Regions from separate parts of the Moritella sp. 24 genome, predicted to be linked through region 2. Evidence: predicted binding sites of a transcription regulator. Region 2 holds the regulator's gene; each other region holds the start of a gene.
The links. The regulator LexA, encoded in region 2, represses DNA repair genes until DNA is damaged. The targets are predictions, from matches to a motif close to TACTGTATNNNNATACAGTA.

Region 1 (10,772 bases), 520 kb from region 2:
GTGTGGATTATAAAATTAATGAGAAATGGTTGGTAAATGCATCTGTGATGTATGCAGGTATCAGTTCAGATGTTACGTTCGATGTTGGTAATGATAGCTACAAAATTGAAACAGATATCGATCCATTGGTATACATGGTGAGTGTGGGTTATGTATTTTAATTAGCTGTCATCGTTTCTATTAGCTAAATATAACAAGGTGCATCTGCGCCTTGTTTTGTTTGTGGTTCAACATAACAATTTATCTTCATACCCCTATTTTAATTATCCCCCTCTGCTGAATACGCAATTTAAACCGCAGGTTACAATCCCTTACACTGTCTCTGTCATCGACAACGTATGCTATTAACATTCTAATTCTTAAATGTAGTATTTCGAATTATGTGATGATTTGCTCTTAGGTATATACATGAGCTTCCATAATTCAAAATATGAGAGGATAAATAATGTTTGGTCGAAATAAAAGTTATGATCTGGAAAGATCGAGAGATAATTTTGAAAAAGGTAAAAGCAGAGAGTCTATATTAGCTAATGCTGGTATTGCAGGAGTAGGTACTCAAGGTTGTATAATTCGTAGAGGTTCGACTCTAGGTACTAAAAAAAGCGCAAGATTAAATGCTCGTCAGAAGAAACTGCATAAGAAAGGTGGATATACGAAGCAGGCTGCTTACGATGATGCAAAGTTATTAGGGGTAACTGTAAGTGACATGCGCAGTGATATAGCTGGCTATATAGGCGATTCAGCTGATGCGATTGTAGATGTGTCCAAGTTCATGTCTGGAACGGGTGGCGCGTATACAGGGGGAAGTGCTTTAGGTGTATCTGCTTCGACTACGTTAGGACCATTGATGCAAGTTCATAGTGCTGTTGTGAATATTTATGAATGGAAAAAAAACTTAAGCAATGCTCAAGACCTTCCCGCTAATCCATTGCTTTCTACGATAGATGCTGCATTACATGAAAATACGAAAACAGCGGCATATTTTAAGAAGAGAATGGGAAAGAAAATTGCAGGTGATTTGTTTTCATTTGGCGGGGGAATGCTAAGTAGTGTTACTCACGTTAATGCATTAGGTGCAGTCCGTCATGGTCGCTCAGATGCTAAAACTATTGCGCATTTAGTTCGACTTAATGAGATGCTTAAGAAGTATAAAAGCAAAGGACTGACTGTCGAATATAATTTATGTAAAGTTATTATCGATGCTAAAAAACTTAAAGTAGAATCACAATCGGCAGCGTTAGTCGCTGATATGATCCCTGGTAATATTGCAGGTGGTGCTACTGCTGCTATCAGTTTTGCACACGGACAAACACTAAATTGTCGACTATCGAATATGGCGATTGATATCGAAAAGGCAGCTAAAAGACTACACTACCGTGCTTTTTATGAAATGGATGATGATTATGGTATTGCAGGTTTGTTCGGTGAAGAAGCCGTTAATGAGTATGCTAGCGAGACACCCGCTTTAGATATGGTTCGGGAGTTATTTTCTCAGATTGGACGGATTGAAAAAGAGAGAGTTCTTCTTAATTTTGCAGGTCATAAGTTAAAATTTGGCGGAGAGCACTTTAGAGCTGATAAGTTGATGCATGAACCTGCTGGGTGGATGACAATTGTCGATAAATTAAACCTGATTTAATTATTTTAGCCATTCTGCGTTTGTACATGGATGTATAAACATAGGATAAATCTCACCGTGCTCAATTTCTTATTTAATCATTTGTTCTCTGCATTAATTTTATTTATAATTAACTGGTCTTTTATACAGTCCTATTTACGTGGTTATAGTTAGTTAAATCATGAGAAAAATAATTCATATCGATATGGATGCGTATTTCGCGAATGTAGAAGTACGTGACAATCCTGCTTACAAAGATATTCCTATCGCGATTGGTGGCATGAGTGATCGCCGTGGAGTGATTGCTACGTGTAATTATATTGCCCGTCAGTATGGTGTACGCTCTGCGATGTCTTCTTATAAAGCAATGCAACTCTGCCCTGACTTAACGCTTGTGCCGTCACGTATGCAGGTATATCGAGAAGTCTCTGCTCAGATCCATGAAATATTTTCTCGTTATACTGATTTGATTGAACCACTGTCCCTAGATGAAGCCTTTTTAGATGTTACTGACTGTGAATTATTTTCTGGTAGTGCGACGTTAATAGCGGAAGATATTCGAAAAAGTATTGAATCTGAGTTAGCACTTACTGCGTCTGCGGGAGTGGCACCGGTGAAGTTTTTGGCTAAAGTAGCGTCAGATATTAATAAGCCAAATGGATCATTTGTTATTACGCCTCCTCAAGTGAAATCTTTTGTTGCAGACTTACCATTAAACAAAATTCCCGGAGTGGGTAAGGTGACTTGGCAAAAGCTTAATCGTGTCGGTTTATATACGTGTGCTGATGTTCTTAAATTTCCTGCTCAGGATATTATTGATAGCTTTGGTAAGTTAGGTCATAGTTTATTAGAACGCTGTCAGGGAATAGATAATCGCCCTGTTTGTAATGAACAAAATCGTAAATCGGTAGGCGTTGAAATTACATTACCTGAAGACATCCTGACATTAGAGCAGTGCATGGCATTGTTTCCACAATTATATCAAACGCTACTGCAACGCTTGCAAAAAGCATCTCCTGATATGCGCATTACCAAGCAGGGTGTTAAACTTAAATTTAACGATTTTGTTTCTACAACCACTGAACAAAGCATTACGACTTTAGATGAGCACTTATTTTCTGACCTATTCGCACAAGCAATGACAAAGCAAGATAAGCGTGGGATTCGCTTAATTGGTTTATACGTTGGCCTCGCTGGTGATAAGGATAGTGAGCAATATAATCTATTGTTTTAGCATTTAATTTATTCCTATCAATAATATTCTTTATCTTTTTATAATCTACCGACATCCCTCCTATATTCCTAAAAGTTATTAAAAATCAGTTTATGTTCTTTGGCGGTTATAAGTAAAGGGGCTATATTGATCCAAACGATATGAAATTATCCAATTTGGTCTGATGGAGTAGAAGATGAATCAACAGAGGTTGACCCACCTTAAACAGCTGGAAGCTGAAAGTATCCACATAATCAGGGAAGTTGCTGCAGAGTTCGATAATCCGGTAATGATGTATTCAATCGGTAAAGACTCATCAGTGATGCTGCATCTTGCGCGTAAAGCTTTTTACCCAGGTAAGATCCCGTTTCCATTATTGCATGTTGATACTAACTGGAAGTTTCGCGAAATGATTGAGTTTCGTGACAAGACTGTAGAGAAATATGGTTTTGACTTATTAGTGCATCAGAATCCTGAAGGGATCGCGATGGGCTGTAGTCCATTTGATCACGGTAGTTCAAAGCATACCGACATCATGAAAACCCAAGGCCTGAAACAGGCACTAGACAAATATGGTTTTGATGCTGCATTTGGTGGCGCACGACGTGATGAAGAAAAATCACGAGCGAAAGAACGCGTGTATTCATTCCGTGATAAGAACCATCGCTGGGATCCAAAAAACCAACGCCCTGAATTATGGCGTACTTACAACGGTCAAGTGAATAAGGGTGAAAGTATTCGTGTTTTCCCATTATCAAACTGGACTGAATTGGATATTTGGCAATATATCTACCAAGAACAAATCGAAATTGTACCACTTTACCTTGCTGCAAAACGTCCTGTTGTTGAACGTGACGGTGCTTTGATCATGGTTGATGATGATCGCATGAAGCTACAAGAAGGTGAGAAAATAGAAGAGAAAATGGTGCGTTTTAGAACGCTGGGCTGTTATCCACTCACAGGTGCTGTGGAATCTGAAGCATTAACATTGCCTGAAATTATTGAAGAAATGTTACTGGCAACAAGCAGTGAACGACAAGGACGTATGATTGACCATGATTCTTCTGCTTCAATGGAGCAAAAGAAACGTCAAGGTTATTTCTAGGTAGGAGCAGGATAGATGAACAGTCAAATAGCAAATGAATTAGCACAAACAGATATCGAAACCTACTTACACCAACAGCAGCATAAAAGCTTATTACGTTTTTTAACGTGTGGCAGTGTTGATGATGGTAAGAGTAGTCTTATTGGTCGTTTATTACATGATTCGCATCAGATCTATGAAGATCAATTAGCGGCGTTACATGTTGATAGTCAAAAATCAGGTACAACAGGTGAAGCGATTGATTTAGCTTTATTAGTTGATGGCCTTGCTGCTGAGCGCGAGCAGGGTATTACCATTGATGTTGCATACCGTTATTTCTCGACAGCAACACGTAAGTTTATTATTGCAGATACGCCAGGACATGAAGAATACACACGTAATATGGCGACAGGTGCGTCAACGTGTGATCTTGCGGTGATCTTAATCGATGCTCGTAAAGGTGTATTAACGCAAACTAAACGTCATTCGTATATTGCGTCATTATTGGGTATTAAACATTTTGTTGTTGCCATTAATAAAATGGATCTAGTTGATTTTTCTGAGCAGCGCTTTGAAGAAATCAAAGAGGAATACTTAGCTTTTACTGAAAAATTAAACGATATTACGATTGAGTTCACACCGTTATCTGCATTATTGGGCGACAACGTTGTCGATCGTTCTACGCGTACACCTTGGTTCAAGGGACGTACATTATTAGAGTGTTTAGAAGCTGTTGATACATCTGATGATGCACTCGATAAACCATTCCGTTTACCTGTGCAATACGTGAATCGTCCAAACCTTGATTTCCGTGGTTTTGCTGGCACGATTGCAGCTGGTCAAATTAATGTTGGTGATGAAGTTGTCGCTCTGCCGTCTGGTAAATCAAGCACAGTTAAATCGATTGTAACTTTTGATGGTGAACTCTCGTCTGCGCATCAAGATCAAGCTATCACGTTAACACTGACTGATGAAATTGATGTGAGCCGTGGTGATATTCTGGTATCAAAAGCACAACAGCCGATCTTATCTGATTCACTTGTAGCGAATGTTGTATGGATGTCTGATCAAGTTCTTGAGCTAGGTCGTCAATATGATATTAAACTCGCAAGTAAGAAAACCACAGGTCAGTTTACATTGCTCCGTAATAAAGTGGATGTGAATACGTTGGAAGAGTCTGCTGCGACTGAGCTTGCATTAAATGAAATTGGTTTATGTGAGTTAACGCTGACAGAAGCCGTTCCTGCCGACAAGTATCAAGATGTTGCTGATACGGGGAGTTTCATTGTGATTGATCGACTGACTAACGTAACCGTTGGTGCCGGTATGATTGAACAAGTACTCGAGTCGAAAGGAAGTACTCACTCACATGAATTTAGTGAGTTTGAAGCTGAATTGAATGCGTTAGTACGCAAACACTTCCCTAAATGGCAAGCTATCGATATTAGCAAGCTGTAGGATGTTGTTATGAATGTGATACAGGGAAGTATTTTAGTCTCACTAATGATCTTTATTGGTCTACTTATCTCAGGTAAGTTTCGACCATCGAGTTTATTTGGTGGGATGGTAATTTTAGCTTACTTGTCAGGCTTTATTGAAATGCCACAAGTGATGGCTGGATTTACTAATCCTTCTCTTATCACATTAATTTTATTATTATTGATTTCGATTACGATTGAAAAAACACGTTTAATTAGCTGGATCGGTCGACAGTTGTCAACGGGCCGCTTTACAGTTGTGGTTGCTAAACTTGGTATTTCCACTGCCTTATTGTCTTCTTTTACGAACAACACCGCTGTTGTTGCATCATTAATTGGTGCAGTGAAACGTAATAATACCCACGCACCCACTAAATTACTTATTCCACTTTCTTATGCTGCTATTTTCGGTGGCACTTTGACCTTAATTGGTACTTCGACAAACTTGATTGTAAATAGTTTTGTGGTTGATGCTGGCCTACCTTCATTGGGCTTTTTTGAATTTTCTATTATAGGCTTAGCGGGCTTTATGGCAGGGATGGTTGTGCTTATTACCATGAGCCATCGATTACCTGATCACAATCAAGATGATAATGAAGAGTTAGTTTATTTTTTAGAAGCACGCGTAAAAGCGAACTCGGATCTTGTTGGCAAAAGTATTGCTGAGAACAATTTACGGGCGTTAAAACAATTATACCTTGCTGAGATTCAACGAGACGGTGAGGTGATTTGTCCTGTTTGCCCTGAAGAAATACTGCAAGCGAACGATCAGCTATTGTTCTGTGGTGATGTTGATTCAGTCGGTGTCTTGCAAGACATTAAAGGACTGACGTTATTTGGTCAAGGCGAACTAAATGGGCAGCATCTTGTTGAAGTGATTGTCAGTCATTCATCAAAATTAAATGGTTTAACGTTAAAAGAAAGTAAGTTCAGAGAGCATTTCGATTCTGTGGTTGTCGCTATACGTCGTGGTCATAGTCCATTACGTGGCGGTTTAGGTAATGTGCGTTTACGCGCGGGTGATACATTATTATTAGCCCCTGGTGCGGTGTTTAAAAATAGCAAAGACTTGAGTCGTGATTTTGTTGTCGTCAGTGGTTTAGATGTGGCAACACGGTTAAGTGATCATCGTAGTATCACTGTATTAGCAGGCTTTGTTGGTACAATTGCTTTAGCGTTAACAGGTACATTACCGTTATTGAAAGGGTTGGTGATATTTGTATTACTGCTGTGTATGAGCGGCACACTATCACTGCAAGAGATCCGTAGACGTTTACCCGTTGATCTATGGATTGTTGTTGGCAGTGCATTAGCATTATCGAATATGTTACAGACGACTGGCGTATCCGATTTATTAGCGAACTACTTACTCGACGTTTTCAATGGTTGGGGGGTATTAGCTGCATTTATTGCAACTTATCTTGCGACATTATTACTCAGCGAGCTCATTACTAATAATGCAGCTGCAGCTCTCGCGTTTCCAATCGCTTTTAGTTTGGCGCAAAGCTATGGTGTGAGTGAATTACCTTTCATTATGGCGGTTATTTTTGGCGCCAGTGCCAGCTTTATATCGCCTTATGGTTATCAAACCAATTTAATGGTTTATAGCGCTGGAAATTATGCGCTATCAGACTACCTTAAACTCGGTGTACCAACATCGATTGCTTATTCTTCTGTGGTATTAGTAATGATCCCATATGTATTCCCATTTTATCTGTGAGTGTGTAATGACAACAATTATCAAGGAAAGTGATGCTGGCAAAACAGCAACAGACAATATCGTATGGCATCAACATAGTGTTGATAAAGCAGCAAGAGCAGCGAATAAAAAACAGCAGCCCTGTGTATTATGGTTTACTGGCTTAAGTGGTTCAGGTAAATCAACGGTCGCAGGTGCGTTAGAGAATGAATTACATAAAGCGGGTTATCACACTTATCTACTAGACGGTGACAATGTACGTTTTGGCTTATGTGGTGATCTTGGCTTTAGCGATGATGATCGTAAAGAAAATATTCGCAGAGTGGGAGAAGTGGCAAAGTTAATGGTTGATGCGGGTGTTATTGTATTAACTGCATTTATTTCTCCACATCGTCAAGAGCGTGAGCTAGTACGCTCATTGCTTGGTGATAGCGAGTTTATAGAGATCCATGTTGATGCTGATCTTGCAACCTGTGAGCAGCGTGATCCAAAAGGTCTGTATAAAAAAGCCCGTGCAGGGGAGATTAAAAACTTCACCGGTATTGATTCTGTTTATGAGGCTCCAGAGAAACCAGAGCTTTATTTAGACAATGGTAGCAACCCTGTTGCAACGTCTGTCGAGCAAATAATGGCGTATCTGTCACAGCAGGGTCATATTAAGTAGCAGTGTTATAAGTACCATATTAAGAATTAATCGTTTATCAGCAGTCATTTGTAAGCAAGGGAGTCGTAGCGAACACATGGATATATCAATCGATCATTTGGTCAGTCAAGTTAATGATATTGCAGTTGCAGCAGGACAAGAAATATTAACGATTTATCAGCGTGATTTTCATGTTGATATCAAAGATGATAACTCGCCTGTTACAGAAGCTGATGTGGCAGCGAATGATATTATTGTTGCCAGCTTACGTACGATCACCCCTTATATTCCTATTTTGTCAGAAGAGGGGGCAAGCATCCCTTGGGATGAAAGAAAGCAATGGCAGACATTTTGGCTTGTGGATCCACTTGATGGTACGAAAGAATTTATTAAACGTAATGGCGAGTTTACCGTTAATATTGCGTTGATCCATGAGCAGCAGCCAATATTAGGCGTAGTCTATGCTCCGGTATTGGACAGACTCTATTATACCAATAGCGAAGGTGCGTTCTTATTGCATGATGGGGAGACGACTAAATTATCAGTACAACCGATTCCCGATGATGAAACGGTTAAAGTTGTTGGCTCTCGATCGCATGCAAGTCCTGAAATGTCGTTATATTTAACGCGATTTAAAGAGACTGAAGTCATTCCCGTTGGTAGTTCATTAAAGTTTTGTTTGATTGCAGAAGGAAATGCACATTGTTATCCGAGACTTGGACCTACTTGTTGGTGGGATACGGGGGCTGGACATGCAGTGGCTTGTGCAGCAGGGGCAAGTGTTGTGCAGCTTGATGGCACACCTTTGTTATATAACCATCAAGAATCGGTATTGAATCCATTTTTTGTTGTTGCTAAGTCGTGAAACTTACAAAATAAATGGTTGCGTGACTTAAAAAGTAAATGCGTTATGTAAATGACTGGTTAACTCAGCGAAATACTCATTTTTGCTTTCGTGAGGAATGAGTTTAGCAAGCTCATCACCAATATTAGTGAAACGATAATATTTCATTCGTGATGAACGGTTTTTTACTTTCATTGTTAGCTTTTCTTCACCGTAGCTTATTGGTAAATCTTTATCTAACGGTAAGTTCACCATTTCTAATTCATTAGCATGGATAAGGCCGAGTTCTGATAGTGTTAAAAAGCTACTGTAAGGTAGTTTATGCCTGCCTAAATTAATCGACTTAAACTGGGGCTTATTGAATAATAGAAAGCTTTTACCGTTGTTTTGGCAGTTCAACACAATCTTACGATTCGTGTCATACCCTATTTGAGAACTTAAGTTACAAGCAATTTGAAATATTTGGGCTTCACGCTGAGTCATTTGATTCAGTGTACGTAATGACTTCACCGAGAAGCTACCTGAGTGACTTAACTCTAGGGCAAAAATTTTTCCCCATAAGGTCTGCATGTGAGCACCTGAAATATCTTTAGCCATTGACATAAAAGCACTGAGCCAATCAGGGTCGATATTTTCACTCGTGACATCATCACAAAAATTATTTGCACGAACGACAATACTCTCTAAATTTTGTTGTTGTTTTATCTGTTCTTGATTAACACGCTGAATCGCTCTATGTTCAAATGTGGTATGTTTATTTACCGTCAACATACCATCTATGCCTCTATCTTTAGAGACTTGTCTTAACTGCTGAATACTGTTTAAAATATTCGATTCAACTTTATTTATATTGATATCATTTCCGGACATAGCAAAACCTAGCAGTGTATTTTAAGCGAGTGTTAATCAGCCTTTATTTATACCTGATATAGTAATAAAAGTATTGCTTTGGTGTTTAAAAGTGATTGATGGTGAGGAATATTTTATGGTTGTTTATATTTAGATATGATTTTGGGCGAGTTAAGTGAGGATAAATGAATACCGGCTCGCCCATAGCTGAAATGACTTTTAGATATTAGCCTTAATAAGACCAATAACGGTATCTATTTCTGTTGGGTTCATTTCACCATCTTTAACGTATAGAAGCTTACCAGTGGCATCGAGTAAGATGATAGCTGAACTTTTTTCAGTTAAACCCCATTTATTTTTAAGGTCACCGTCTTCATCAAGCACAAAGATAGCATCAGGAAACTCTTCTTTGTTTGATTTAAGTTGGCTAGCAACGATAGCACCTGTTCCCCAAATTGCTTCATCTAAGTTAACAAGTGTCGCTGTATTGTATTTTTCAAATGGGAAATCAGACTCTTTTAGCGCATCGATCATTGGCTCATTGAGTTCTTTTGCTGCAGTACGCCCTGCAATATGTTGAATCAAAATAACCTTATTTTGTAGTTCTGCAGTCGACCATTGACGGTATTCAAATTCACCTTCTACTAAATCGACAAAACCTTTGTCAGCAATTGTCACTTCAGGTAAATTTTCACCTAATGTTAAGCTATGGCTTAACGAGACAAAAGAGGTTAATGATAGGGCGATAGCCGTTAGTATTTTTTTCATTATTTTTATCCTTTTAAACATGAAAGTGATGTGAAAACGTTTCTATGAGAGCGCCAGACTATTAGTTCTATCGCATTACGTATTTTTCACATCTTATTCTATTTGCAAGGAAAGTGTGGCAGAAAAACTCAAATGTGTGGTCAATATAATGATTCGCTAATCAATTTTGTGTTTGAAGAAAGTATTTTATCTAACTTTATTTTTGACCCTGATATAACAGTATATTGGTTTTGATTAATGATGATTTTTTGGCCTTCAACCCCACTGCGACTGTCAATCGTTAACCACACGGGAGATACGCTACCTATACTGTCTGAAGGGTAAAGCATGAAGAGTTCATATTCAGGTGCAAGTTGACTAATCAGTGTTGCTAATAATAATACTTTTTCATCACTGTCTGCTTCATTCGTCTTTAACACACTGATTGGTGAAAAGAAGCTATCGTCATGTTCTTTCCTATCTGGAATAGCGTAAACCCAATGTTGTGCATTTTTTACCGCAGTTGTGAATGATTGCTGCTTGGCGAGTTGTGCCGCGATATCTTTTAAATAAGCCCTATATTCATAAAAAAGCTGA
Region 2 (10,772 bases):
GCATCGGTATGGCATACGCCAGAAGCGATAACCTTAACCAACACTTCACCTTTTCTCGGTAACATCACATCCACTTCTTCAACTGATAGTGGTTGGTTTGGACCCCAAGCAATAGCTGCTTTAGATTTAATAAATTTGTCAGTCATGTTCATCTCCATTGGGATAAAATTAATATGCCGTAATACCTATCTATGTATCCGACCAGTCATACTGTATGGCGCTCATTATATTCAATTGCTATACAATGATAATACCCTTAAAATACAAATTACTTTTACTCAGGTGTAACAATGAGGTTAAAAACAAAATATATTATGATAATTCCAGCTTTATTCCCTAACTATTCCTTTTTAAACTAACAAAGATATTATGAATAATAGCTAAATCTCTTCAGTATAGTTGATGACTCTTATTACGCAGATTTCCCCTTAAGAGAAGGTAATAAGAGCCAAGCAAGTGACAGACCACGGGCTAGCATGAAAGTATTCATCGCTAACCATAAAGCATGGTTCCCTAATCCACTGCTGATAAAATACGTAGGTAAAAATACGCAAATCACACAAAACAACATACTATTACGCATATCTTTTGCACGTGTAGCACCAATAAATACACCATCAAATACGAAACACCACACAGCAGTAAACGGTAATAGCACTAACCAAGGTAAATACTCAACAGCAATAGTGTTAACGGTATCAATATCTGTGATCATCAGCACCATTTTCTCGCCGAATATAAAAAAACCAGTTGAAAACACTACAGAAAATAAACCAGCCCAAATCAATGATGCAATAACAGATTGACGATAAATAATTGTATTTTTCGCACCTATTGCTTTACCGACCATCGCCTCTACCGCATAGGCAACACCATCTAACGCAAAAGAAATAAACATTAAAAAATTGAGTAATACTGCATTTGCTGCAATATATTCATCACCAAGACTTGCTCCTTTGAAGGTCATAAAAGCAAAAGTCAGTTGTAAGCACAACGAACGAATGAAGATGTCGCGATTTAATGATAACAAACCGAATAACTTACTCGATTCAAATAGGTGGCGACGAATGTCAGATTTTTTCGGTAACTCAAATTGATTGAATTGCTTAAATACGAGTAATAATCCAAATAATAATGCGGCATATTCAGCAATAACGGATGCAGCGGCTGCGCCTTCCACGCCCCATTCAAAATACACCACAAACAATACATCTAAACAAATATTAAACACGTTGGCGATAATCAGTAACAGCATCGGCGCTTTCATATTTTGTAATCCGATTAGCCAACCTAATATCGCAAAATTAAATAGCGCTGCAGGGATCCCCCACATTCGAATAGATAAGTATGCCTGCGCATTAAGCTGAACATTGTCACTCGCATTCGTCAGCATAAACGCGAGTTCGACAATATATTCCTTCGCTAATAGCAGGACAACCGACAAGCCAAAAGCGATTAATAACGCATGAGCAAGTGTCATTAAAATAGCAAGGCTGTCTTTCTTACCAAAGGCCTGCGCAGTTAACCCTGTCGTCGACATCCGTAAAAAGTTACACATCGACACAATAAACATCACAACCGTTGAGCCGAGGGCTACACCACCGAGGTACCATGCTTGTTCAAGATGTCCAATGACGATACTGTCAACTAGCCCCAATAGCGGGATACTAATATTTGACAAAATCATTGGTAATGCCAATGCAATTATTTTTCGGTGTACAGAGGCGGGAATAGATAACCACATAGACTCATTCAACTTTATTAAGGAGGGGATAAAAGTGTTTGAGTCTATCTAACTTCAATTATGAAGACAAAATATTATCGACTGAATAATCAAAACAATTCGATTTCGCCTTCATCCATAGAACCACTACTTATCGTCTTATTTTGAGCCTTCAGTGATTGCTGCTTTAGTTGGTCGGTCGCCACTTTCAGCTTATCTATAAACGAGTGCTGCACCTCATTATTTTCTTCTAATAACAGCTCACTACACGCAAGTAATACTTGTTTCAAGTTTTCAGCTTGATGTAAATTATGCTCTGATAACTGGTTAATAATATCTTCAACTTGTAAATTCCTTACTGAATCGTTAACACACGCTTTAGTATCAACAGATAGACTCATGAGATTATCTAGGTTTATTTCTAAGCTTTGTTCTAATTGCGAAAATTTAACGAGTTCTTGATGTAAGCGTGATTGAGTTTCAGCTGATTTTTCAGCATTACCTGTCGCTAACAGCTCGACCATTGATTTAGCTTCCACAAATGTGGCCATCGCTTGTGTGACTTGGCCTCTGATCTCATCATTAAATTTATTAGAGGTATCAGATAACAGCCTAATTTCTTGTGCAACCACCGCAAATCCACGCCCCATATTACCAGCTCGAGCAGCTTCAATTGCCGCATTTAGTGACAATAAGTTCGTCTGGCTTGCTATCTTTTTCGCATTATCAACGAGATCATTAATATTGACCATCTGACTTTCCATCACTGCAATTTTGTTTACGGCGTCATTACTTTGCGCCGTTATTTCTAACATTAAATCAGAGCAATTATTTAAAAATTGATGCGTTGATTTAATAAATATTTTTAAATCAATCGCATCTGGATCATCGTGCTCAATGCCTGTTAGTTCTGCGGCTTTATCTTTAGAAATACTTAATAATACGTTATATAACGATTCAGATTGTTCTGAAGACATTCTTAATAACTGATAAAAAGCGCTATTGAGCGTTGTAAATGATTCACTATTTATTTGCTGCGTTTTATTTAAATCATCTTTAATCTCATCGATATGTGGAGGGAGTTCTTGCTGGAGCATATTTATCAGCATCACTTTAGTGTGATTAAAATCGACAGGTTCGGGGGTATCATCAACCTTTTTCTCTATCGCTCGCGTTGCTGTCATGAACGAAATAAACATGATAATAAATGTCACCGCTGCAGCAACAGCAGCGACCCACTCCTGGGATATCAACATGAATATAAATGGAACAACCGCTACCCCTTGGAAAAAGCTAAATCGGATCATAAGATTTCCTCTTAATTTTATTAACTTTCTTCTGTACTAACGTCGCTAATTTCGGCGCTATCAACGGTAGACTTAAGATATCGATGGCTGCACCTAATTTGACAGCGGCACCCGGCATTCCCCAAACGACTGATGATGCTTCATCTTGAGCGATTGTTAATGCCCCGGTTTTACGCATCGTTAATAAACCTTCAGCTCCATCTTTACCCATTCCTGTCAGCATGACTCCAATGGCTTTATCACCATAAACTGCAGCAACAGATTCTAATAACACATCAACAGAAGGTTTATGTCGGTTAACGGCAGGGCCATCACACAATTGGCAAATAAAGCGAGTTCCCAATTTATGCACTTTTAAATGCTTATCTCCAGGTGCTATATATACATGATTCAGCTCAATAACTTGCTCGGAATTCACTTCAATAACAGTTAAACGACAATTGTCATTTAGCCTCTTCGCAAATGCACCACTAAAATGTTTAGGGATATGCTGAGTCACTACAATTGGAGGAAAAGGAGGGGTTAACGGTGTTAATAATTCTCTTAGCGCTTCAGTACCTCCTGTTGATGCTCCAATCGCAATTAATTTATCTTCTTGTACAGGTCGGCTGATGAGCTGAGGAAGTACAGGCTCACGTATACTTCGCAAATTTGCATTACTGGCGGACTTAACTTTAGCGCAAAGATCTTCCCCAAAATAACTCAATGACTGTGAACTGTTATCAGTGGGCTTAGCAATAAAATCAAATGCACCTAATTCTAACGCTTTTAATGTCACAGGCGCACCTTGCGACGTAAGGGTTGATACCATAACAACGGGCATTGGACGCAGTCGCATTAAATTATCCAAAAAGGAGAGCCCATTCATCCCTGGCATTTCAACATCAAGTGTTAATACGTCCGGCTGTAACTTTTTTATTTTTTCACGTGCCTCAAAGGGATCTATAGCACTACCAACAACATCAATTAACGGGTCTAAACTCAATAATGTCTCTAGTATTTTTCGCATTAATGCAGAGTCATCGACAACAAGCACTTTTATTTTCTGCATACAATAATTCCTATTACACCGTTAAATAACTAAGAGATAATAAGCTAACGTTGATAAACGGTCTGACCAACAAGCGTAAAATGCGTATTAAAACCTTGCAGACTTTCGGAATGGCCAATAAAAAGGTAACCACCCGGTTTTAGTAATGAGTAAAACCGTTTCACTAACGCCCTCTTCGTTTCATCATTAAAATAAATCAAAACATTACGACAAAATATCGCATCAAAACGTCCTGTCATTGGCCATACTGCAAGTAAATTAAGTTGTTTGAAGGCAATAAGCTGCCTTATTTTTGTATCCATCATGTACTGATGATATTTATCAATATCAGAACAATATTGAGAACGATAGGCCACAGGAATACCGGATAGATCATCATAAATGCCATGATGAGCGAGAGATAACACATCGCTATCTAAATCTGTCGCTAATATCTTTGCATCCCAATTCTGTAGTTTTCTTTCTATACTCATTGCTATGGAGTAAGGCTCTTGTCCAGTTGAACACCCTGCTGACCATATTCTCAATTTTTTATCTACGTTATGACGTTTAAAATGCGGCAAAGCCACTTTCTGTAAAAAATCAAAATGATGGTCCTCACGAAAAAAAGCGGTCAAATTAGTGGTGATGGCATTAATGAATTCACTCACTTCGCCACTGTAACTATCCTGTAATAACTGACAGTACGATACAAACCCGTTTAATCTGAGATGCCGTATTCTTTTCATGACTCGGCCATAAAGCATATCTCGCTTAGCCTCACTAATAACAATCCCAGATTGCTTAAAAGCAAGGTGCGTTAAATACTCAAATTCAGCATCTTTCATCCTCATGCTATTTAATTTATAGCCTTGAGTATTGCCAAAAATAAGGGGCACTGCGGCCTTAGTCATTAACGGCTATTGCATGTTCAGCTCTCTGTGTATTAATTTGTTCCATATTCTTGAACTGTTCCAAGTCTAATAATAAACTTGAGCTTAATAACACAACCATTTTATTGTTAATTGATACCAGACCTCTAATCACACTCGGCCCATCGCTTTGCCCTAACTGCGGAGGTAAATTGATATCGTGATGTGAGATCGTATGAACATCAGAAACAGCATCAACAACAAGTCCCATTACTTTTGATTTTCCTTCAACCAAGACCATTACGACGATCACCACGGTTGTCGCACTATATTCGATGTTGTTTAAACCAAACTTTTGCCGCAAATCAACAATTGGAACGATAGTGCCGCGTAAATTAATAACACCTTTAACATATTCCGGCATATTTGGAATTTCGGTACAAGGTTCCCAACCTCGAATTTCTTGCACGTCTAATATTTCCACGCCATATTCTTCGTCAGCCATAATGAAGGTCAAAAATTGAGTCGATTTTTCGCCTGTATCAATATCTGTTAATGTTCGATTATCCATACCTATTTCCTTCTATTAAGCTGCTACAGGTGATCGCTGACTTTGCTGTAGATATTGTTTACTGGTTATTCTCTTTATAATATCTGTAATATCTAGAATTAAAGCGACCGTTCCATTACCTAGGATTGTGGCTCCAGAAACACAGCCCACCTTCATAAAATTATCTTCTAGATTCTTGATTACGACTTGCTGTTGCGCAGCTAAATCATCCACTAATAAACCATATTTATTAGCGCCACTTTCGACCACAACTAATAGTCCATCACTGATTCGTTCAAGACTCGTTTCATGATTTAGCACTTGGTAAAGTCGAATAATTGGAATAAATTCATCTCGCAATTTAAATACTTCAGTTTGGTCTGCTAGTTTCGTCACCATGCCATCTTTTAACTGTAGGGATTCAATTATCGACATGATAGGTAAGACATACGTTTTATTGCCAATCTTAATTAATTGTCCATCCATAATAGAAAGTGTGAGCGGTAATCGGATCGAAAAGCAACTGCCCTCACCATCATTAGACTCAACCTGAATATCACCACCAAGCGACTCAATATTATTTTTTACTACATCCATTCCGACACCACGACCTGAGATATCACTGACAGTTTCAACGGTTGAAAATCCCGGAGCAAAAATAAGCTCATCGATTTGGCTATGATTGTAATGCTGGCCTTCTTTCGCTATGCCTTTTTCAATTGCTTTTGCATGGATTTTAGCGCGATTTAATCCTCGGCCATCATCTCGGATCTCGACAATTATTTCACCGCCTTGATGAAAAGCACTAATATCAAGACAAGCAACATCACTTTTACCTGTCAGCTTTCTTTCTTCAATTGTTTCAATACCATGATCTAAAGCGTTACGGACAAGATGCACAATCGGGTCAGAGAGTTTTTCCAGCATGATTTTATCCAATTCCGTTTCTTCCCCGTGCATACGAAGCAATACATTTTTACCTAATTGTTCACTTAGATCTCTGACCATTCGAGGTATCCGGTTAAAAGCAAATTGAATTGGTAGCATCCGAATTTTCATCACGCTATCTTGCATTTCACGGGTATGTTGAGATAACTGAATAAGACCCTTCTTTAAGGCTGGAAGTTTATCTGCAGAAAAGTCCTGCCCAAGTTCACCCAGCATCGCTTGAGTGATAACCAGCTCGCCGACCATATTAATTAAGGCATCAACTTTATCGATAGAGACTCGAATGGAACTTGTTTCTGTTGATTTGTTATTCGTTATTTTCTGGGGGGAAACTTGAGTACTTAGCACTGCTAAAGTAGATTCTTTATTATCTGCAGTAGGTACAATGTTCTGACATGATGCTGGGATTACAGCTTGTATTGCACTAGAGTGTGTAATAGTAATAGTAGAGTCATCCTCAACCCACTCAAATGCTTCTTTTATTTGTAATTCACTCACTTGACTAATTAATTCAAGATCCCAACTAACATAAATATCTTCGGGTAATACATCACTCCATCGTGGAATAGCCGTGAGTTTAGGCGTGACCTTAAGCTCTCCCATGTCTTGTAATTCAGCAAACATTAAACGCGGTTCGTTGCCTTGTTTCAGAATATCCTTGCCAGGGATAAAATTAATTAACCAATAACCGCCCTCTAAATGATTAATTATTGGTAACACGACTTCAGGCGTTATTTCTTCATTACTTGCTAATATTTGTTGCTGATATTCATCGACCTGTAAAAACGAATTGTATTGCAGCTTAAGTGCTTCAGCCTCCTCAGGTATCGACTCTGAATCACTCGCTAATCGTAATATCCACTCTCTTAAACAATCAACCGTTTTGAAAAAAAGGCGAATATGTCCATCGATAAGCGTTAATTTTCCTGCACGTAGATCATCTAATAATGCTTCAGCAACATGCGTAAATTCGGTTAACTGATTAAAACCAAACGTCCCTGCACCACCTTTAATTGAGTGAGCGACTCGAAAAATGGTGTTAATAACTTCACTATCAACAGCACCTGGATTTAATTTTAGAAGCTCAGTCTCCATCACCTCTAATCCTTCTACGCACTCTTCAATAAATACATGATGGAACTGTTTAAGATCGATATCCATGACTACCTCAACACTTTTTGAACGGTAGCAATAAGTTTTTCTGGATTAAAAGGTTTCACTATCCAGCCAGTCGCACCCGCAGATTTACCCGTCATTTTTATATCACTACCTGATTCAGTCGTTAACATTAAAATGGGGGTAAATTTATAAGTACTTTCATTACGTAAGTGGCGAATTAAACTAATGCCGTCCATGCGTGGCATATTAATATCAGAGATAATAAGGTCAAACTGCCCAGTTTTAGCTTTGGCTAATCCATCCACACCATCAACAGCCGCATCAACATGATAGCCAGCCTGCTTTAACGTGAATTGAACCATTTCGCGGATAGATAGCGAGTCATCTACAGCTAATATTCTCTTCATTAGAACACCTCATATTTATGCGTAATTAAAATAAGATTCGAATCCTAACGCTTTCACTACAGCCATAAATTTATCTGATGGTGATAAAAAAACGAGACTCGAATTATGTATCATTAGATGTTGAGCATAAGCATGAAATAGCTGACAAGACGCACTATCGATATGAGTAACACGATGCGCATCAAAAACTTGAGAATGAGAGTTAATAGGGAGTGTATCAAGCGTTACTTTAAGCAGCGCGATAGAGGTAATATCAATTTTCTCACCTAATTCCATGGCGATAGAGCGCTGTTCCATAATCGCTAATCCTACATTGTCTAAAACATACCATCACAAAAACTTAATTATTTTTCTAACTAATGTTGAGTATAGGAAAGGATTAAATAAAGAAGTAAAAGATGATCAAAACTGTGACGTTAGAGCAAAATTAGAAAATGATTTTTAGATTTGGGGGAACGAAAAAGAAGGAAATAAGGAAGATAAGAGAGATAAGAGAGATAAGAGAGATAATGAATAATCAGATTATTTATTATCTCTCCTCAGAAGTATGGACGAAAAATGTGATTACATCCAATCAGTATTACGGATAATACCAACAGCAACACCTTCTATATCAAAATGTTGAAAGTTTAGATCAACACGAATAGTGCTCATTTCATCGTTCTCTGGATGCAGCAAAATTTCACAGCCTTGTTGTTCAAAACGTTTCACTGTTACTTCATCATCTACACGTGCAACAACAACTTGGCCTTTACTAATATTCTTCGTTTTATGTACCGCTAATAAATCGCCATCCATAATACCAATATTACGCATACTCTCACCGCGTACACGCAGTAAAAAATCAGCTGTCGGTGTAAACATTGAAGGATCGACATTGTAGTGCGCTTCAATGTGTTCTTGCGCTAAAATTGGCTCGCCGGCTGCAACCTGCCCGATTAAAGGTAAACCGCTATCATTGCTCGCGTCTTCGGCATCAACCAACAAACGAATACCTCGAGAAGTGCCCGCTAAAATTTCAATATGGCCTTTTCGTGCTAATGCTTTTAAATGTTCTTCTGCTGCATTAGGAGAACGAAAACCAAGCTCTTTCGCGATTTCAGCTCGAGTAGGTGGCATACCTGTATTTTTAATATGTTGCTTAACTAATGCAAATACTTCTGCTTGTCTTTGTGTTAATGCTTTCATCATGAACCCTAACTGGTTTTATATACAGTTTCTTGTAATTATATACAGTAATAATCAGTTTGCAATATCAGCAGTGATGATATCCGCATAATAATGAATTAATCGTTTGCAGGTGCTTAAACACAGATTTATGCCTACACATCTGATATTATTGGAGTAAGCACTCTCGCATTTTTAACAACAGAATGATAACTCCTATGCAACAAACACCGTCAATGTTAAGTCGAAGTTTCGTTAATGGCTTAGTTAAATCTCAATATGTTCCAGATAATCCAGTTAATGCGCTGAATTTAGATTTAACACGTCCTATCGTGTATGCATTAAAAACTAAATCAATGACCGATCTGGTTGCATTGCAACGCGCCTGTAAAGAACTAGGCTTACCGGATCCACTCACACCAATAAAAGTTAACGGGGTTATAATTCCCAGTTATGTTTGTCTAGATAACCCTGCGCCACTCTTTGGCCAAGTGAAAGATACCGATGTGTTTTTCAATGAGTTTCAGCAATTATTACGCTTGCATAAAGACGACAAAGCACTTGATATACAGTTAATGCCAGTCGCTCTTTTTTGGGGCCGCGCACCAGGTAAAGAAGGTCAGGTACCGTTACTGTCATTAGCGAATAGTATTTCTCCAAGCCGTTTACGTAAAACGTTCATTGTTGGTCTTAACCGTAAAGATAATTTAGTTCGTTTTAACAAACCCGTATCATTGCGTTTCATGGCAGATCAACACGGTACTGATGAAAAAATTGTTCAAAAATTAATTCGTGTTGCAAAAATTCATTTCAGCCGTCAAAAACTAGCGGCATCGGGACCAAAACTACCTAATCGCTACCAACTTTTTGAGCAATTACTGCGTAACCCTGAAGTGAAAAAAGCGATTCAAGTAGAGATCGCAGAGCAAAATATTTCCGCACAAAAAGCTGAAAAACGCGCCAATGATTATATTGATGAAATCGCGAGTGATTTCTCATATAAGCTAGTTAAAAATACAAGTAACTTCATGACATGGCTATGGAACAAAATCTATAGCGGTATCAAGGTTAACAACGCAGAACAAGTACGTAAACTTGCTGCCGACGGTCATGAAATTGTATTCATGCCTTGCCATCGTAGCCACATGGATTACTTACTTATTTCTTACGTTATTTATAACGAAGGCTTGATACCGCCACATATCGCAGCTGGTATTAACCTTAACTTCTTCCCTGCGGGCCCCATGTTCCGTCGCGGTGGTGCGTTCTTCTTACGCCGTACATTTAAAGGCAATAAACTTTACGCGACCATTTTTAGAGAATACCTCAGCTTATTATTCTCTAAAGGTTATTCGGTAGAATTCTTTACTGAAGGTGGTCGAAGCCGAACAGGTCGTTTATTACCACCAAAAACAGGTATGCTTAATATGACGTTACAGGCAATGCTAAGAGAGCAAAGCCGACCAATAACCTTGGTTCCTGTATACCTCGGTTACGATCATGTAATGGAAGTAAGCACTTACGTAAAAGAATTGTCTGGTGCGAATAAGAAAAAAGAAAGCATGTTCCAAGTATTTGGGATCGCTAAAAAATTAAAAAACTACGGCCAGGCATTTGTGAACTTTGGCGAGCCAATTAACCTTAACCAA
Region 3 (10,772 bases), 1.6 Mb from region 2:
CTGTTGCAGGTGTTTGCGGCATCAAATTACGTTCTAACGGTGAGAAACGACCACTATTACGTAGATCATCAGCAATAATACTGGCAAAGTCCGTCATATCCTTTGGTTGAGGCTGTGCACCTAACCACTTAAACGGTACCACAGCAACAGGTCTAGCGCTGTTTGTACCTTCTGTGATCACAATTTCTAATGCTGCATACGCGATTTGAATCTGCATGAAACATAAAATAAAAAAAGATAAAAATCGTTTAGTCATTCTCATATTAAATCTCTGGTCTAAAAATCAAATTAATATTTTTAAGTTTGCTGGCAACATCTGGATCCGCAGACATAGGTAACGAACCCGCTTTATTTACGGCATTAACACCGGCTCTACAAACAACGTTATCACCTTTACCACTCGTAACACTTAACACCAACCCAGAGTTAGATAAACGAATATTAAGCGCACATGATTTACCTTTCATCGCATCACTTGTTAACATATTTCGTTGAATTGAGCTTTGAATTCGTGCGGTGTACTTGTCTACTTCACTCAATACCTCTTGCTGACGTACAGCATCAAGTTGTTGAATTTCACTATCAAGTTCAGACGCAAATTCAGCTTCAATCTGGGCTTGCATTAACTTCTCTTGTCTATCTCGTTCTATTTTAGCTAAACGTTGACGTTCTTTTTCTGCAGCTTTACGTTTCTGCTCTGCAACACGTTTCTTTTCAGCCTCTTGACGTTTACGCTCCTGCTCAGCCTTCAGCTTGGCTTCTTCTGCCTTTTTACGCTTCTTCTCTGCAGCAACTTCAGCCTGACGCTTACGCTCTTTCTCTTCAGCTACAAGGCGTTTTTTCTCCGCCGCTGCGGCTGCTTGCTCTGATTTTTTACGCTCTAACTCTTTTTTAGCACGTTGCTGTTCGGCTTTTTTCGTTTCAGCTTCCGCTTTTTTACGTTCTTCTACTTTTTTCAAGCGTTGTTGCTCTGCTTTAACCGCCGCAGCTTCCGCTAATTTACGCTCAACTTCCTTTTCTGCTCGTTTAGTTTCAGCGCGTTTTGCCGCTTGTTCTGCTTTTAACTGTTGGTTTTTAGCTTTTACAATTGCAGCTTCTTTCTGTCGACGCTCTTCATTCAACTTTTTAATGCGATCTTCCGCTTGCTGTAAACGCTGTTGTTCTTTTCTACGTTTATCTTGTTCTGTACGTTTAATACGTTCAGCGTGCTGTTTAACCGCTTGCTCATTCACGACCACGGCCTGAATCGCTTGCGCTTTTGGTTTTGGCTGTGGTTTTAATGGTGTAGATGTGGCGCTAAGGCCTAACACTATAAGCAGTACAGCATGTAGCCCTACTGAAACAATAACTGCAACCGAGTACTTAGACTGATTATCCTTCATCTTTATATATACCCTACTATAACCCTACTCTTTACTCTACAGGGTCAGTCATTAGACCAACAGAGGGAGCGCCAGCTTGCTGTAAAACAACCATTAAACGAATAACTTGTTCATAAGCAACAGACCCATCCCCTTTAACTACAACAGGTGTGTCCGGTTGTAATTTCAAGTGTGCAGCAACCAAAGTAGCTAAATCATCTGGAGACATAGGTGACTTATCACCATCGCCCACATCAAGATAATACAGACCGTCTTTATCAACAGAAGCAACAATTGGCGGCTTACTGTCTTCTGATAATGCTTCAGCTTGTGCTTGAGGTAAATCAACAAGCACACCTTGAGTAACTAATGGTGCTGTCACCATAAAGATAATAAGTAGTACCAACATCACATCGATGTAAGGTACGACATTAATTTCCGCAACAGGTCGTCTACGTTTGCGTTGATAAGGCTGCATCGCTTAGTCCTGCGTTCGTTTAGCCAATGTTTGGCGATGTAAAATACTTGAGAACTCTTCCATGAAGTTAGCGTAATTATTTTCTATTCTCATGACAGTATTAGAGAATCGGTTATAAGCTATAACAGCAGGAATAGCGGCAAATAAGCCCATTGCGGTTGCAATCAACGCTTCTGCAATACCCGGTGCAACCATCGCAAGAGTGGCTTGTTGTACAGCACCTAACGCAATAAATGAACTCATGATACCCCATACAGTCCCGAATAGACCGATATAAGGACTAATAGAACCTATGGTCGCCAAGTTATTTAAATTAACTTCAAGATCATCAACTTCACGAGATAAAGCCACTCGCATCGCACGATGACTGCCATCCATGATCGCATCTGTATTCTCTTGGTTTGCATTATGAATACGTACATATTCTCTAAAGCCAGAGTGGAAAATTAATTCCATTCCTTGAATATTATTCTTTCGGGCTTCACTTTCTTTATATAATTTTGATAAGTCGATACCAGACCAAAATCTATCTTCAAATCGCTTTGACGCTTCACTTGCTTGCGTTAAAACTTTTGAACGATGAAAAATCATAGCCCATGATGCTACGGACATGGAAAGCAATAATAGCATTACCGCTTTAACCAATAGGCTAGCTTCCCAAAAAAGACCAAAAAATGAAATGTCAGCAGGTTCCACTGGTAAGTTTCCTTATAATTTCTGTCGGCATCGCACAAGGTTTCTTATGTGATAATTGAATGCACGCCACTTTAACTGTTAATTCTGATAACAACTTACCATTTTCATGATAAATACTCTGAGAAAAGACCAGAGATGCGCGTTTTAGTTCCTTGATATGTGATTTTATAATTAATAAATCGTCAAGGTATGCGGAATAACGATAATCTATATCTATTTTGCGAACCACAAATGCAATGTCACTCTGTAATAGTTGCGCTTGCGAAAAGCCCTTATTACGTAACATTTCGGTTCTTGCGCGTTCAGCGTAATTTAAATAATTACTGTGATAAACCACGCCACCAGCATCAGTATCTTCAAAATAAACTCGCACATTGAATTCATTTTGTACTATTTCATTTTGCATTATTCTCAAGTCCACATTTCTAACACTACAGGCCTAACTTATAACGCTACAATCGCGTTGTTTTACGTTATAAGTTTATTAATATACCTGACAAAAATTAGATATGAAATTGATTTAATGTGAAGAATACGTTTCTACACTTACTTTTCTGGGTAATCGAAGCCTAAATGCAGATAAGCACGCGGTGTTGCAATACGTCCACGCGGTGTACGTTGTAAAAAACCTTGTTGAATAAGGTAAGGTTCAAGTACATCTTCAATCGTTTCACGCTCTTCACCAATTGCAGCTGCCACGTTATCTAAACCAACAGGGCCACCAGAGAAGGTATCAACAATCGCAATTAACAGTTTACGATCCATGTAATCAAAACCACAGGTATCAACATCAAGCATGCTGAGTGCAGCTGATGAGATCTCGGCATCGATATCGCCATCGTGTTTAACTTCCGCGTAATCACGTACACGGCGTAACAAGCGGTTAGCAATACGTGGTGTTCCACGTGAGCGTCTCGCTATTTCTAACGCACCAGCACTGTCCATGTTCAATTCTAAACAATTTGCCGAACGTAAAACGATATCTTGTAGATCTTCAACTTTATAAAACTCAAGGCGCTGAACAATACCAAAGCGGTCACGCAATGGCGATGTTAATGAACCTGCACGTGTCGTTGCACCGATAAGTGTGAAAGGCGGTAAATCAAGCTTGATAGAACGTGCAGACGGGCCTTCACCAATCATGATATCTAATTGATAATCTTCCATTGCTGGATATAGTATTTCTTCAATTGATGGATTAAGACGGTGGATCTCATCAATAAATAATACGTCATGGGGTTCAAGATTCGTTAACAACGCAGCTAAATCGCCTGCTTTCTCTAATACCGGCCCAGATGTGGTTTTAATGCTCACACCCATCTCGTTCGCCACAATATTTGCTAATGTGGTTTTACCTAATCCGGGTGGACCAAAAATTAATAAATGATCCAATGCATCATCACGACGTTTACTGGCTTCAATAAAAATTTCCATTTGATCACGTACGTGATCTTGACCTTGGTAATCCGATAACATCTTAGGTCGGATTGCACGGTCTATGACTTCTTCTTCGCGGATAACACCGCCAGAAATTAATCGATCAGCTTCAATCACTAAAGTAACTTCCTAAATTAATTCTGTAAGGTAGCGCGTAATGCAAGACGAATGATATCTTCACAACTCATGCTTGGTTGTGCAACTTGTTTAATCATCTTCGCAACTTGAGCTGGTTTATAACCAAGTCCAACCAAGGCATCTTCAGCTTCTTCAATCGCATTTGACGACGTATTGCCATAACCTTGTAATTGCGCTTTATCTGCTTCTGGTGTAAATAAATCTTGAGTAACCCAGTTTTTCAGACGATCACGCATTTCCACCAATAAACGTTCCGCAGTCTTTTTACCCACACCAGGTAACTTAACCAAACTGTTAATATCATCATGTTCAACACAGTGTGCAAACTGATTGGCTGTCATGCCAGACAAAATAGCGAGCGCTAACTTAGGACCAACACCGTTTACTTTAATTAATTCACGGAACATCAAACGTTCCATTTTATTATTAAAACCGTAAAGTAATTGCGCATCTTCTCGAACAACAAAGTGGGTGTAAACAATCACTTCTGAATCGACATCGCCCAATTCATAAAAACAGCTCATCGGTAATTGAACTTCATAACCGACACCGTTTACTTCAAGTAAAATCTCTGGTGGTTGCTTTTCTAATAAGGTGCCACGTAAACGTCCAATCACAATTATTTCCAACATTTTTTAAAACGAATATAATGTTCAGTAGCATAATAAAATACTGGTTAAATATCCAGATCATTTTATTTTGCTATCACGACACCACACGATTAATTAAAGCGACCACGTGCAGTGCCCTTCACTTTACCAGCCATGTTTATTAAGGTGCGTAAGCTCTGAGCGTGACATAAAGCAACCGCTAATCCATCCGCAGCATCTGCTTGTGGTGTACCCGCTAGTTTAAGCAGATTAACGACCATTTGCTGAACTTGCTCTTTATCCGCCCCACCATTACCAACAACAGCTTGTTTAATCTGCCTAGCGGTATACTCACCCACTTCTAAATCAGCTGATACAGCTGCAACAATTGCAGCACCACGGGCTTGACCCAATTTTAATGCTGACGCGGCATTCTTACCCATAAATACATCTTCAATCGCAAATTTATCAGGTTGAAATTGAATAATAATTTCACTTACCCCTGCATGAATTTGTTTTAACCGCTCAGGTAACGAGTCACCCGATGTACGGATACAACCACTGCCTAGATACTGAAATTTGCCCTGTACATGCCGGATCACACCGTATCCAGTGATTCGAGAACCCGGATCAATACCAAGAATAATGCTCATCTTTATCATCTTTAAAAGTCATGTTTATAATTACAGTATACCTGTCCCATCCTTTGAAACCCAAAGGCTAAATGATTATGACTAATCAATTGAGATAACGCATATAAATTAAACAATAAAAATACGATGCTATAACGTGCTGCCAGTTCTATTTTGTAAAGAAGTGTATTTCAAATCGTTTGGCGATATTGATACATTGTGAATAAATGTTAGCTTGTTATAATGCGCGTTTTTACAGCATACCTTGTGGGGCTAAAATGAAAAGAGTCGTATTATATACGCAAAAGAAGTGTCCAAATTGTGATACGGCAAAGCGCTACTTAGATGAGAAGAAAATCCCTTACCGCTTATGCAGCGTGAATGAACCACGCGGCAGTAAAGAACTCGCTTCAATTGGTGGCCGTGGTGTACCAACACTCAAGATAGGCGATCAAGTACTACGTGGTTTTTCAATCAAATCATTTGAAAGCATGTATCGCAGTTAAATCCCCTGTACGAATAGGCTGTTAGTGCCCTTGTCATTAACAGCAGCATTTAATCATTACTATATGGATATGAATCATGAAAAACCGTTTTGCTCAGATAGGTCTTATCATTACTTTATTGTTTTCAACGTTTGTAAATAGCGCAGAAATAGACAGTATCGACCTTAAAGTCACCATGAAACAAATGAGATTAGCGTATACTCAAGCAATGAAAACCACATCTGCGGATGAGTTTAACGTGCGTATTGATGAAATGAGTAAAATGCTTGCCGTTGCACAAAGCTATAACTTTTCACCAGATCGCGCAGAGATGTCAAATCAAGGTTTAAATAAAGTTGAGTCTGTGCTTAATAGCATTCAAAAAGTGGATGTAACTGAAGCCAACTTAGACCTTGCTAAAAGTAAGTTGGAGCAAGTTGATAGCTTAAGAAAAGAATACCACAAGAAAAGTAAGCCTAGCGTTTGGCAACTGATTTTTGGTTAATTAACGCTTAAGTCTTCGCGAATAAACAATGAAATATCGGTGATGAATATTTACCGTCATATGAATAAAATTAGGAACAGACTGCATGTCAAAGACTCTCGATGAGAACCAAATAGCAACAATTCAAGCTTACGATGAAGAGAAGCGCCTTAGCTATTTATTAAAAGAAGTAACAAGCGAACGTAAAATCTGGATCTTAACGGATGAACACGGTTGTGTAATGCTAAATAACGATGACGAAGATTGTGTGCCAGTATGGCCTAACGCAGAGTTTGCACAAGCTTGGGCAACAGGCGAATGGAAAGATTGTAAAACAGAATCGATTTCATTAGCTAAATGGCAAAGCCGTTGGACATCAGGTTTAATGGATGACGACTTAGCTATCGTTGTTTTCCCAAATCTTGATGACGAAGGTCTTATTATGTTCCCAGACGAATTTGATATGGCACTACAGAAACAAGCAAAGAAAAACCGCTAGAACGCAGTAACGCTATCGTATAAAGCATGTCGCGGTGAATTACCTAGGCATGCCTCTTATCACACCGCCTACTTTAATGCCGCACCTTAAAACCAATCTCGTCCTCTCATAATATGCCCCTCCATATCGCTAAGTTAAATTAATGTTATTTTATTTGTCATGAATCTAAGGTATGGTTTGATATTCACGAGCAACCGGCCTAACGATATGATTTCAAACAAACTAAGATTATTCACTCTCTTTATATGTTTCTCATTACTTTCTGGCTGCTCTATTGTTCGATGGCAGATAGATAGCGCTGAAGAACACCTTAAATCAGTGGGTTTTGAGCAGCATAGTCTTGCCCTAGAAGAAGGTGGCACGCTGAGTTATTGGCGTGGTGGTAAAGGTCAACCTCTACTGCTTATCCACGGTTTTGGCGGTAATGCAGTCACTACGTGGAAAAATGAAATGTTTGAGCTAAGTAAAAACTATCAAGTCATTGCACCTGATCTTACTTGGTTTGGTGACTCATTCAGTGCGGGTGAAGCGAATCTAACAACACAAACACAAGCTATCTGGCAGCTAATCGATGACCTGCAACTCGATAACGTCAATATTGCCAGTATCTCTTATGGTGGCTTTATCACTTTCAACATGCTGAACAATAACCTCCAAGATGAGCGAATTAATAAAGCCATTATTATCGCCAGTCCTGGGCCTTATTTTAGTGATGATGATCTTGCCGCATTAAACCAACGTTTTTCTGTTGATAGTCCTGAAGATTTTTTTGTTCCGAAGAATAGTGATGAATTACGCCGTTTATTTGATGGCATACTCGTTGCGCCTAAAATGATGCCTGATTTTATTGCAGACCAAATCTATCAAAATTACTTTTCTGCGTGGCACAAACAAAAAATTGCTATGATCCAATCACTGCAAGACGACCGAGACGCCTTACTAGAAATACCCATAACGCCAACCCCAACACTGCTGATCTGGGGAGAAAAAGATCGCATCTTTCCCGTCGAAAATGGCATTTACCTGAGTAAAAAAATACAAGCTCCACTGGTTGTAATACCAAATACCGGCCACGGGGTAACAAATGAACAGCCCGATATGGTTGTGCATTTAATTAAAACCTTTATTGAAAGTGAAACGCTATAATCACTGCGCTAACATCACTTTATGACGCGTGATTTATGTACAATACTGTGGTTATAGTTGGTAATTTGAGTGAAGACATTTATTATTTAGTGATTACACTTTAAGAGTATTAAATTGAGTTATGAGTAAAAAACATTACGTAGTGTGGAAAGGTGTTAAAACAGGTGTGTTTGACAACTGGTCTGAAACCAAAGCACAGATTGATGGTCGTAGCGATGCCCAATACATGGGGTTTCCATCAAAAGACGAAGCTGATCAAGCATTCGCCTCAACCTATACCCGTGCATTAATGAAACGCTCATTAGCAAAAGAAGGGTCAACGGGTTCTGGTGTTAAACCAAAAACAACTCGCTCATCAAGTGCACCAAAGTCTATTTTGTCTGCCGCACCACAAGTAGCAGACTTAAATATCTATTGTGACGGCGCTTGTTCACCTAACCCGGGTAAATCCGGTACGGGCATGGCTGTCTATGAGAAAGAACAGCTTACGCAGCTTTGGTATGGCCTATATGAAGCAAACGGCACGAATAACTCTGCGGAATTAAATGGTTTGTTGGTTGCTTTTCGCTTTGCGGCTTCTCATATCCAACAAGGTAAAACAGTACAGGTCTTGTCTGATTCAAGATATTCAATTGACTGCATCACTAAGTGGGCAAAAGGCTGGAAAAATAAAGGTTGGAAACGGGGTAAAAATGAAGAAATTAAAAACCTCGCGATTATTCAACAATGTTTTACTTTGTATGAGCAACTAAAATCTAATTTAATTATTTCTCATGTAAAAGGCCACGCAAATATTGAAGGCAACGAACTATCAGATCGCATGGCTGTATTAGCACGTAGTCAGCAAGAACCTAAACTAGTGCAATATACAAAGAGTATTAACATTAGTGAAATTCTAGCGATGCCATCAGGCTAAGTTGACGATAACGTCGATTCCTACCTAATATAATAAAACAAGCTAAACAACTGTGTATCAGCTTGTTTTATTACTCAAATATGACACCCATTGTCTTAAATAATAGGGCCACATCCTTTCAGTAGCAGAGCCACGTTGGCACTGGATTTAGCTTGTGCATAATAGGCGTCAGTAGTCGTTGCTGCACCTTGAGTCATCGTACCGACATCCGCAGAAATAAGCGGAGCGATCACAGTTAACGCATTGGCCGATTGACGGTCAGCTTCATAAGCAATGAATGCTTTACTGATCTCACTACACGAAAATGCATCCGCACCTTGCTGCGCCATACTGTAAGCTTGAGATGATGTTTCACAGCCAGCCAATGAACCAGCAAACAACGCTATTGCTATAATCTTATGCATCAATACTTCCTTATCTTCATAAACGACATAATATTTTAATCTCTAATGTCCAATCCAGTATAGGTTACAAAATCAAGGTAAGTAGTGATAAACAGTACAAAATAAGAACAAACGCATAATAATGAGCACCAAATAAAGCCTTGATGTATTTACATTTATTACATCAAGGTTAAGATGAAATTCACACATGACTAAATGAATGGAAACATATGTCAACCCTTTGGTTTAAAACACTAATCCCAGTAATTATTGGTAGTGCTTCATTATCAGTATCTGCAGCAAACATCTCTGAATTATCACAACAAGTATGTAATGCAATGGCTGATGCAGGAACAATGTCGCCAGCAGCACCTGTGCAATGTGACCGATTAAGAGAAGTACAATTTAACTATGTCGATTTTCAGGGTAAGCAGCATAATGATGGTTCGATTATCGTCATGGATGCAGTATCACCCTACATCGCTGCCATTTTTGATCGTTTATACACGTTAGAATTCCCGATCAATAAAGCGGTACCGATACGCCATTATCAAGGTGATGATAATTTATCAATGGCAGACAATAACACCTCTGCATTTAATTACCGCCCTATCGCAGGCAAGCGTTCGCTATCAGTACACGCTTATGGTTTAGCCATCGATATTAATCCAAAGCAAAATCCATTCATTGAATTTGGTGAGCAAGGAGAGGCGACATTTAAACCTGAAGAAGGCTCTAAATATGCAAATAGAATGCAGTTTAGATATGGTAAAGATGAACGCCAAGGCTTTGCTGAAGATGTATTAGCAACCTTTGCTGATAATGGCTTTTTATATTGGGGTGGTTTTTGGAATACGCCTATCGACTACCAACATTTTCAAGTAAGTCGAAATATGGCTAATTTAATGTCGACAATGCCTGCGGATAACGCAAGCCAGTTCTTTGACAATTATGTGCAGTGGTATCAATCATGTAAAGCAAGCTATCCAGCAGCTTACGCGCAACATAAAGTAAATGACTACGTGCGTTATTTAGAAGCTAAACTGGATGTTGATTCACTTAGTACTGCGTTTACCCAATCACCAGAAAAAGTAATAGCGGCGATACAACAGCCGCTTAAAACCTCATCTGTTTGTGTGAGAGATTAAGGCCTAATTCAAGACAGTTGTTATTCGTCGCCCAGCGATTTATACGGCCAATAAAAGTGGCCAGCACGGATAATAACTGTCGATACAGCCAATACTAATGCCGCAATAGCAAGCCATACAACATCCACGCTCTGCAGTTCTTTCATACCTAACGTCACATAACGCGCAATTGCCATGATCGCGATATAGATAGGATAACGAACAGGTATCTTGCCATTAACAACAAACTGTTGAATCATCGCAAGTACTTCTAGGTAAATAAACATTAATAAAATATCAGTTAACTTTACCGTTCTTTCTTCGTAAACATGGAAAAAATCATTCGCCATCGCATAGATGGTGGCAATCGTAATCGCAACAAGTAGCACTGCTTCGACAT

Region 1: dinB (DNA polymerase IV) is a predicted target of LexA. The motif match lies at 1,751-1,770, and genes of this name have one in related genera.
Region 3: ruvA (Holliday junction branch migration protein RuvA) is a predicted target of LexA. The motif match lies at 4,781-4,800, and genes of this name have one in related genera.

What each region holds. Positions count from the first base shown of each region.
Region 1 is NZ_CP056123.1:714,972-725,743, forward strand. Features, by position in the region: gene ompW (outer membrane protein OmpW) at 1-161, shown strand, start outside; gene HWV00_RS03350 (hypothetical protein) at 446-1,639, shown strand; gene dinB (DNA polymerase IV) at 1,800-2,852, shown strand; gene cysD (sulfate adenylyltransferase subunit CysD) at 3,028-3,936, shown strand; gene cysN (sulfate adenylyltransferase subunit CysN) at 3,952-5,373, shown strand; gene HWV00_RS03370 (SLC13 family permease) at 5,383-7,113, shown strand; gene cysC (adenylyl-sulfate kinase) at 7,121-7,756, shown strand; gene cysQ (3'(2'),5'-bisphosphate nucleotidase CysQ) at 7,833-8,600, shown strand; gene HWV00_RS03385 (TIGR03899 family protein) at 8,628-9,449, opposite strand; gene HWV00_RS03390 (YtfJ family protein) at 9,648-10,196, opposite strand; gene HWV00_RS03395 (hypothetical protein) at 10,337-10,772, opposite strand, start outside.
Region 2 is NZ_CP056123.1:191,293-202,064, reverse strand. Features, by position in the region: gene HWV00_RS00955 (S-(hydroxymethyl)glutathione dehydrogenase/class III alcohol dehydrogenase) at 1-146, opposite strand, end outside; gene HWV00_RS00950 (MATE family efflux transporter) at 413-1,744, opposite strand; gene HWV00_RS00945 (methyl-accepting chemotaxis protein) at 1,834-3,030, opposite strand; gene HWV00_RS00940 (chemotaxis response regulator protein-glutamate methylesterase) at 3,017-4,081, opposite strand; gene HWV00_RS00935 (protein-glutamate O-methyltransferase CheR) at 4,126-4,974, opposite strand; gene HWV00_RS00930 (chemotaxis protein CheW) at 4,967-5,503, opposite strand; gene HWV00_RS00925 (chemotaxis protein CheA) at 5,519-7,591, opposite strand; gene HWV00_RS00920 (response regulator) at 7,594-7,956, opposite strand; gene HWV00_RS00915 (STAS domain-containing protein) at 7,972-8,253, opposite strand; gene lexA (transcriptional repressor LexA) at 8,521-9,144, opposite strand; gene plsB (glycerol-3-phosphate 1-O-acyltransferase PlsB) at 9,342-10,772, shown strand, end outside.
Region 3 is NZ_CP056123.1:3,200,552-3,211,323, forward strand. Features, by position in the region: gene tolB (Tol-Pal system beta propeller repeat protein TolB) at 1-262, opposite strand, end outside; gene tolA (cell envelope integrity protein TolA) at 264-1,382, opposite strand; gene tolR (protein TolR) at 1,414-1,839, opposite strand; gene tolQ (protein TolQ) at 1,843-2,535, opposite strand; gene ybgC (tol-pal system-associated acyl-CoA thioesterase) at 2,522-2,941, opposite strand; gene ruvB (Holliday junction branch migration DNA helicase RuvB) at 3,082-4,089, opposite strand; gene ruvA (Holliday junction branch migration protein RuvA) at 4,107-4,727, opposite strand; gene ruvC (crossover junction endodeoxyribonuclease RuvC) at 4,832-5,353, opposite strand; gene HWV00_RS14280 (glutaredoxin family protein) at 5,611-5,838, shown strand; gene HWV00_RS14285 (cytochrome b562) at 5,915-6,322, shown strand; gene HWV00_RS14290 (DUF2750 domain-containing protein) at 6,408-6,800, shown strand; gene HWV00_RS14295 (alpha/beta fold hydrolase) at 7,008-7,946, shown strand; gene HWV00_RS14300 (ribonuclease H family protein) at 8,068-8,862, shown strand; gene HWV00_RS14305 (hypothetical protein) at 8,958-9,266, opposite strand; gene HWV00_RS14310 (M15 family metallopeptidase) at 9,476-10,393, shown strand; gene HWV00_RS14315 (phosphate-starvation-inducible protein PsiE) at 10,414-10,772, opposite strand, start outside.